Linked DNA regions of Alicycliphilus denitrificans K601. The protein of the gene in region 1 interacts with the protein of each later gene in a pairwise test. Links are inferred from orthologs where the notes say so. Each region holds a gene or a part of one and is shown on either strand. Other genes may lie near its edges. The genes, in order: ALIDE2_RS03955 and mrdA.

The links.
Region 2: the proteins of ALIDE2_RS03955 (region 1) and mrdA interact in binary tests that used the Escherichia coli proteins (3 or more experiments, as listed by UniProt). The link is inferred for Alicycliphilus denitrificans K601 from one-to-one orthologs.

Annotation. Positions count from the first base shown.
Region 1 is NC_015422.1:831,133-834,444, forward strand. Bases 282-3,279 are described here. They hold ALIDE2_RS03955 (penicillin-binding protein 1A), read right to left. Parts: upstream 2,940-3,279; coding sequence 624-2,939; downstream 282-623. Other genes in these bases: cyaY (iron donor protein CyaY), read left to right, coding at 288-617; ALIDE2_RS03960 (pilus assembly protein PilM), read left to right, coding at 3,257-3,279. Outside these bases: lysA (diaminopimelate decarboxylase), read right to left, coding at 1-66; LPS translocon maturation chaperone LptM, read right to left, coding at 63-275; more of ALIDE2_RS03960, read left to right, coding at 3,280-3,312. UniProt on the Escherichia coli protein: Cell wall formation. Synthesis of cross-linked peptidoglycan from the lipid intermediates.
Region 2 is NC_015422.1:349,780-352,975, reverse strand. Bases 116-2,997 are described here. They hold mrdA (penicillin-binding protein 2), read right to left. Parts: upstream 2,588-2,997; coding sequence 644-2,587; downstream 116-643. Other genes in these bases: mreD (rod shape-determining protein MreD), read right to left, coding at 2,604-2,997; rocF (arginase), read left to right, coding at 116-628. In the rest of the region: more of rocF, read left to right, coding at 1-115; more of mreD, read right to left, coding at 2,998-3,125; rod shape-determining protein MreC, read right to left, coding at 3,122-3,196. UniProt on the Escherichia coli protein: Catalyzes cross-linking of the peptidoglycan cell wall. Responsible for the determination of the rod shape of the cell. Is probably required for lateral peptidoglycan synthesis and maintenance of the correct diameter during lateral and centripetal growth.

The DNA.
Region 1 (3,312 bases):
TTCGAGGTAGAGGGCTTGGTCGCGGTAGTGGAGCTGGGGCTGGCCGGGCAGGACGGAAGGAATCATGGAAGGGACGATGATGCGGGGACGGAGGAGGGCGCAGCGGGCGCCGTGGCGCGCGAGGCGGCAGGGTTGAGCGTCTCGGGCAGGGTGGCGCGCTGCGCCGCCGCCGGTTCGGTCGGCAGGTACAGCGGGCCGCGCTGGCCGCAACCCAGGGCTGCCGCGCTCAGTGCAAGGGCAATCGTCCTGACTAGAATTTGGCGAGCTCTCAACATAAGCAAATTGTAATGACCGACATTGAATTCATGGACCGCGCCGAGCAACTGCTGCTGGCGGTGGAGCAGGGCTGCGACCGCATCAACGAGGAGACCGACGCGGACCTCGACAGCCAGCGCACGGGCGGCATGGTCACCATCAGCTTTCGCAACCGCAGCCAGATCGTCATCAACCTGCAAAAGCCCCTGCACGAAGTCTGGATGGCCGCGCAGTCCGGCGGCTACCACTACCGCTTCGACGGTGCGCGCTGGATGGACACCAAGGGCGACGGTGAATTCTTCGCGGCGCTGAGCCGCGATGCCAGCCGGCAGGCTGGCCAGGAGCTGCGTTTCACGGCCTGACCGGCCTCAGTTGCGGAACAGGTCCAGGATGCGGCTGCGCTCCTCAGGCGCCGGTGCCACGGCGGGCGCCGCGGGAGCGGGCGCATCCATGCCTACGCTCGCCACGCCCGCGTTGCGCGCGTATTCCTCGTAGAACCACTCGCCGCTCACGTTCACCACGCCGGGGGGCACGGTGGGTTCGGCCACGGGCACGCCTTTGAGCGCCTTGTCCATGAAGCTGATCCAGATCGGCAATGCCAGGCCGCCGCCGGTCTCGCGGCTGCCCAGGTTGCGCGGCGTGTCGTAGCCCACCCAGGTCACGGCCACCAGGCTGGGCTGGAAGCCCGCGAACCAGGCGTCCACCGCATCGTTGGTGGTGCCGGTCTTGCCGTACAGATCGGGGCGCTTGAGCGTGGCCTGCGCGCGCGCCGCCGTGCCGCTGCGCGTGACCTCCTGCAGCAGGCTGTCCATCACGAAGGCGTTGCGCGCATCGATGGCGCGCGGGTTGTCCGTGGTGGCCGGCGGCTGCACGTTCGACAGGACGCGGCCCTTGTGGTCGGTTACGCGCGTGACCAGGTAGGGGTTGACGCGGTAGCCGCCGTTGGCGAACACCGAATAGGCCGTCGCCATCTGCATGGGCGTGACCGAGCCCGCACCGAGCGCCATGGTCAGGTAGGCAGGGTGCTTGTCCGCGTCGAAGCCGAAGCGCGTCACCCAGTCCTGCGCCGTTTTGGGGCCCACGGCCTGCAGCACGCGGATGGAGACCACGTTCTTGGAGCGCGCCAGCCCGGTGCGCAGCGTCATGGGGCCGTCGTACTTGCCGTCGTAGTTCTTGGGCTCCCAGGGCTGGGCGCCCGTCGCGCCGGCGCTGAAGAACAGCGGGGCGTCGTTGACGACCGTGGCCGGCGTGAAGCCCTTTTCGAGGGCGGCGGAATAGATGAAGGGCTTGAAGGCCGACCCCGGCTGCCGCCACGCTTGGGTGGCGTGGTTGAACTTGTTCTTGTCGAAGTCGAAGCCGCCGACCAGGGCGTGGATGGCGCCCGTGCGGGGGTCCATGGCCACGAAGGCGCCCTCGACCTCGGGCAACTGGGTGATCTCCCAGGTCTTCTTCGGGGTCTGCACCACGCGGATGACGGCGCCACGGCGCAGCTTGATGTTGGGCGGGGCCTTGTCGCTCAGGCCCGACTGCGCGGGCTTGAGGCCTTCGCCGGTGATTTCGATCTGCTCGCCGTCGGCGCGTGCGGCCACGATCTTCTTGCTGCTGGCCTCCAGCACCACGGCGGCCAGCACGTCGCCGTTGTCGGGGTGGCTGGCGAGCACGTCGTCGATCGCATCCTCGGCCTCGGCCGGGGACGCGGGCAGGTTCACGAAACGTTCGGGGCCACGGTAGTGCTGGCGCCGCTCGTAATCCATGATGCCCTTGCGCAAGGCGGCGTAGGCCGCTTCCTGCTCGCCTGCGTTCAGGGTGGTGTAGACGTTCAGGCCGCGCGTATAGGCCTCGGCCCCATATTGCGAGAACACGAGCTGGCGCGCCATCTCGGCCACATATTCGGCGTGCACGCGGGTGCTGTTGGTGGATGAGCGCAGCTTGAGGTCTTCCTGCTTGGCGGCGGCGGCTTGCTCGGCGGTGATGAAGCCGTTTTCCAGCATCCTGTCGATGATGTAGAGCTGGCGTATGCGGGCGCGCTTGGGGTTGCTGATGGGGTTGTAGGCCGAGGGCGCCTTGGGCAGGCCGGCCAGCATCGCGGCCTCGGCGATGGAAATGGACTTCAGCGGCTTGCCAAAATAGGCCTCGGACGCGGCGGCAAACCCGTAGGCGCGGTTTCCCAGATAAATCTGGTTCATGTAAATCTCGAGTATCTGGTTCTTGGATAGCAAATGCTCGAGCTTAAAAGTTAACAATATTTCATATATCTTTCTCGTCAGCGTTTTTTCCGACGAGAGATATACGTTGCGCGCCACCTGCATGGTGATGGTGGAGGCGCCCTGGCTCTTCACGCGCCCCAGGTTAGCCAGCGCCGCACGCAGCACGCCCTTGTAGTCCACGCCCCCATGCTGGAAGAAACGGGCATCCTCGATGGCCAGAACCGCGTTGGTCATCACCGCCGGAATGTCCTCTATGGGCGTGAGGTTGCGGCGCTCCTCGCCGAATTCGCCCAGCAGCGCGCCTTCGGAGGAATACACGCGCAGCGGTAGCTTGGGGCGGTAGTCCGCGAGGTCGGAGACGTCCGGCAGGTTGGGGTAGGCCATGGCCAGGCCCACGCCCACGACGAGAACGCCCGCCAGCGCGCCCGCCACGCCAAGGCCGACGAGCCAGGCAAGCCCGCGCAGAAGCCAGCGCATCCAGCGCGGCGCATGGGAAGGGGGTGGTGCGGGGGCTTTGTCTCGTGAATGCGGCATAGGGCTCAATCGGCAAGCAACCGGCCATTATAAAAATCCAGGGCGCCCGCCCATGTTTGCAGGTGTGAGGGTCAGGGCGCACCCGGGCGCGAAATGGGTCGGTGGATACCCTTGGGCGCCTTGGAAAATCGTCGGCTTTTGACAACGGCTGAGACGTATCAAGGGCGTAAAACTCTTTGCTGGTGTAGGAGCATGCTGATAGCATCTATGTGAAGTGTTAAGTTTTGTTGCTTCGTCTCGCTAGGTTTACAGGGGGCACCTTGATCTCAATGGGGTCGTTGTTCAGTCGTCAGTCAGCCCCATTGCTAGGGGTCGA
Region 2 (3,196 bases), 480 kb from region 1 along the record:
CGACCATTGCCTGGCGATCGGCTCGATCAGCGCCGCGGCGCGGCACTGCCGCCTGCGCGGCCGGCGCCTGAAGGTGCTGTGGCTCGACGCCCATGCCGACGCGAACACGCCGGCCTCGTCGCCCAGCGGCAACCTGCACGGCATGCCCGTGGCCTGCCTGCTGGGCCATGGGCCGCGGCAGCTCACGCAACTGGCGGGCGCGGCCCCGGCGCTGCAGGCGCGGCAGATCACGCTGCTCGGCGTGCGCAGCGTGGACGCGACCGAGAAGCGCTTCGTCAACGCGCAGGGCATCGAGGTGTACGACATGCGCAGCATCGACGAGCTGGGCATGCGCTCCGTGATGCAGGCGGCCCTGGCCGACGTGGACGAGAACACGCACCTGCACCTGAGCTTCGACATGGATGGCCTGGACCCCACGATCGCGCCCGGCGTGGGCACGCCGGTGCGCGGCGGCCCGACCTACCGCGAGACCCAGCTGTGCATGGAGATGCTGGCCGACAGCGGCGCCCTGGGCTCGGTGGACGTCATGGAGCTGAACCCGGCGCTGGACGTGCGCAACCAGACGGCCGAGCTGGCGGTGGACCTGCTGGAGAGCCTGTTCGGCAAGTCCACGCTGATGCGCGCGTAGAGCCTGTTCAGGCGCTCAAGGCTCCGGCACGACGGAGACTTCGTCGGCGCGCCGCGGCACGCCTACGGGAGCCCCGGCCTGGCCCTTGGCGACGGCCGCCAAGTCCTGCTCGCCGGGGTACTGGCCCAGCAGCCAGTAATCGAACACGCGGCGCACGATGGGCGCGGCGGCCGCGGCGCCGAAGCCTGCGTTCTCCACGATCACGGCGACGGCGATCCTGGGCTCCTCCACCGGCGCGAAGGCGGCGAACAGCGAATGATCGCGCTGGTGCTCCTCCAACAGCCTGGCGTTGTACTTCACGTTCTGCCCCAGGCTCACGGCCTGGGCCGTGCCGGTCTTGCCGGCCGACGTGTAGGGCGCGCCCATGAACACGCGCCGGCCCGTGCCCGCCTGGTTCACGGCCATGAGCGCGTTGTGCACGATGGCCACGTTCTTGGGGTTGAAGCCCAGCGGCTCGCCCGGGGGCTGCTGCACCTCGCTCACCTGGCCGCTGACCTGGTCCTTCACGGCCTTGACCAGGTGCGGGCGGTAGCGCGTGCCGCCGTTGGCGAGCGTGGCCTCGGCCACGGCCAGCTGCAGCATGGTGAAGTTGTTGTAGCCCTGGCCGATGCCCAGCGACACCGTCTCGCCCGAATACCAGCGCTTCATCTCCGGGCGCTTGTAGGTGTTCCTCTTCCACTCGGTGCTGGGCAGCACGCCGCGCACCTCGCCCCCCAGGTCGATGCCGGTGATCTGGCCGAAGCCCAGCGGCTTCATGAAGTCGTGGATGACGTCCACCCCCATGTCCACGGCCAGCGAGTAGAAATAGGTGTTGCTCGAATACTGGATGGCGCGGTGCATGTCCACGCCGCCCAGGCCCCCTTCGTGGCTGCGGAAGGTGCGCCCGCCGTAGTTGAAGAAACCCGGGTCGCTGTAGACCTGCGTGGGCGAGCGCTTCTTGAGCTCCAGCGCCGCCAGCGCCATGAAGGGCTTGTAGGTGGAGCCCGGCGGGTAGGTACCGCGCAGCGCGCGGTTGAGCAGGGGCTTGTTGATGGACTCGTTGAGCGCCTGCCAGTTCTCCTGGTCTATGCCCTCGACGAACAGGTTGGGGTCGAACGTGGGCTTGGACACCAGCGCCAGCACCTCGCCATTGCGCGGGTCGAGCGCCACGAGCGCGCCGCGGCGTTCGCCGAACATATCCTCGACGAGCTTCTGCAGCTTGATGTCCAGCGACAGCATCACCGTGTTGCCCGGCGTGGCCGGGTGGCTGTTCAGGCGCCGCACGGCGTGGCCGCCGGCCGAGGTCTCCATGCGCTCGAAGCCCGTATGGCCGTGCAGCGTGGACTCGAAGCTCTGCTCCACGCCGAGCTTGCCGATGTAGTCCGTGCCGCGGTAGTTGGCCGCGTCGTCCGAATCCTCGATGCGCTCCTTCTCGCGCTGGTTGATACGGCCGATGTAGCCGATAGCGTGGCTCGCCACCTCACCCAGCGGGTAGTTGCGGAACAGCCGCGCCTTGATCTCCACGCCGGGGAAGCGGTAGCGCTGCGCCGCGAAGCGCGCCACCTCCTGGTCGGTCAGGCGCGTGCGTATGGGCAGGGAGTCGAAGCTGCGCGACTCCTCGCGCAGGCGCTTGAAGCGGCGCCGGTCGCGCGGCTGTATGTCCACGATCTGGGCCAGCTCGTCGATCGTCGCCTCCAGGTCCATGGCGCGCGAGGGCGTGATCTCCAGCGTGTAGGCCGAATAATTGGTGGCCAGCACCACGCCGTTGCGGTCGATGATCAGGCCGCGGTTGGGCACGATGGGCACGATGGCCGTGCGGTTGCTTTCCGCCTGGTCGGCCAGGTCCTCGTGGCGCACCACCTGCAGCACCACCAGGCGCGCGGCGATGAGCACGAAGGCCAATAACACCACCACGCCCAGCACGAACACGCGCAGGCGAAAGCGCCAGGTGTCGGCCTCGACATTGCGCAGCTCGGTCATCGCCTTCGGCCCCCGTTCACAAGGGACGATTATCGTCCTGGTCCGGCGGCCGGCGCTGCGGCGCCAGCAGGATCCAGCTGGCCAGGGGCCAGATGGCCGCCTCCAGCAGCGGCGCCACCAGGCCCTCGAACCCGGGCAGGGTACCGCCGCCGGCGACCACGCGCAGCGCCAGCTCCACCGCATGGGCGGCGAAGAACAGCGGCAGCAGCTGCAGCGCCTGCAGCAGCTGCCCGAACCACAGCAAGCGGCGATGGGTGTACTGGGCGCCGAACATCAGGCCGCAATACACCAGCGCGTGCTGGCCCAGCAACGCAGACTGGTTCACGTCGATGCACAGCCCCATGGCGAAGGCCACGCCCAGTCCCACGCGCTGCGGCTGGTGCATGCCCCAGAACACGAGCAGCACCATGACCCAATCCGGCGTCCAGACCACGCGGCCCAGCGGCAGCATGTTCAGCGCCAGGGCCGCCAGCAGGCTGGCCCAGATGAAGGCGGGGCTCACCGGCAGCAGCAGCTGCTGGCCCTTGGGCATGATCATTTGCGGCCTCCGCGCTTCTGCGGCGCCGGCTCGGGCTCGGGGCGTGCGGGCATGTCGGCCACGAGGGGCTT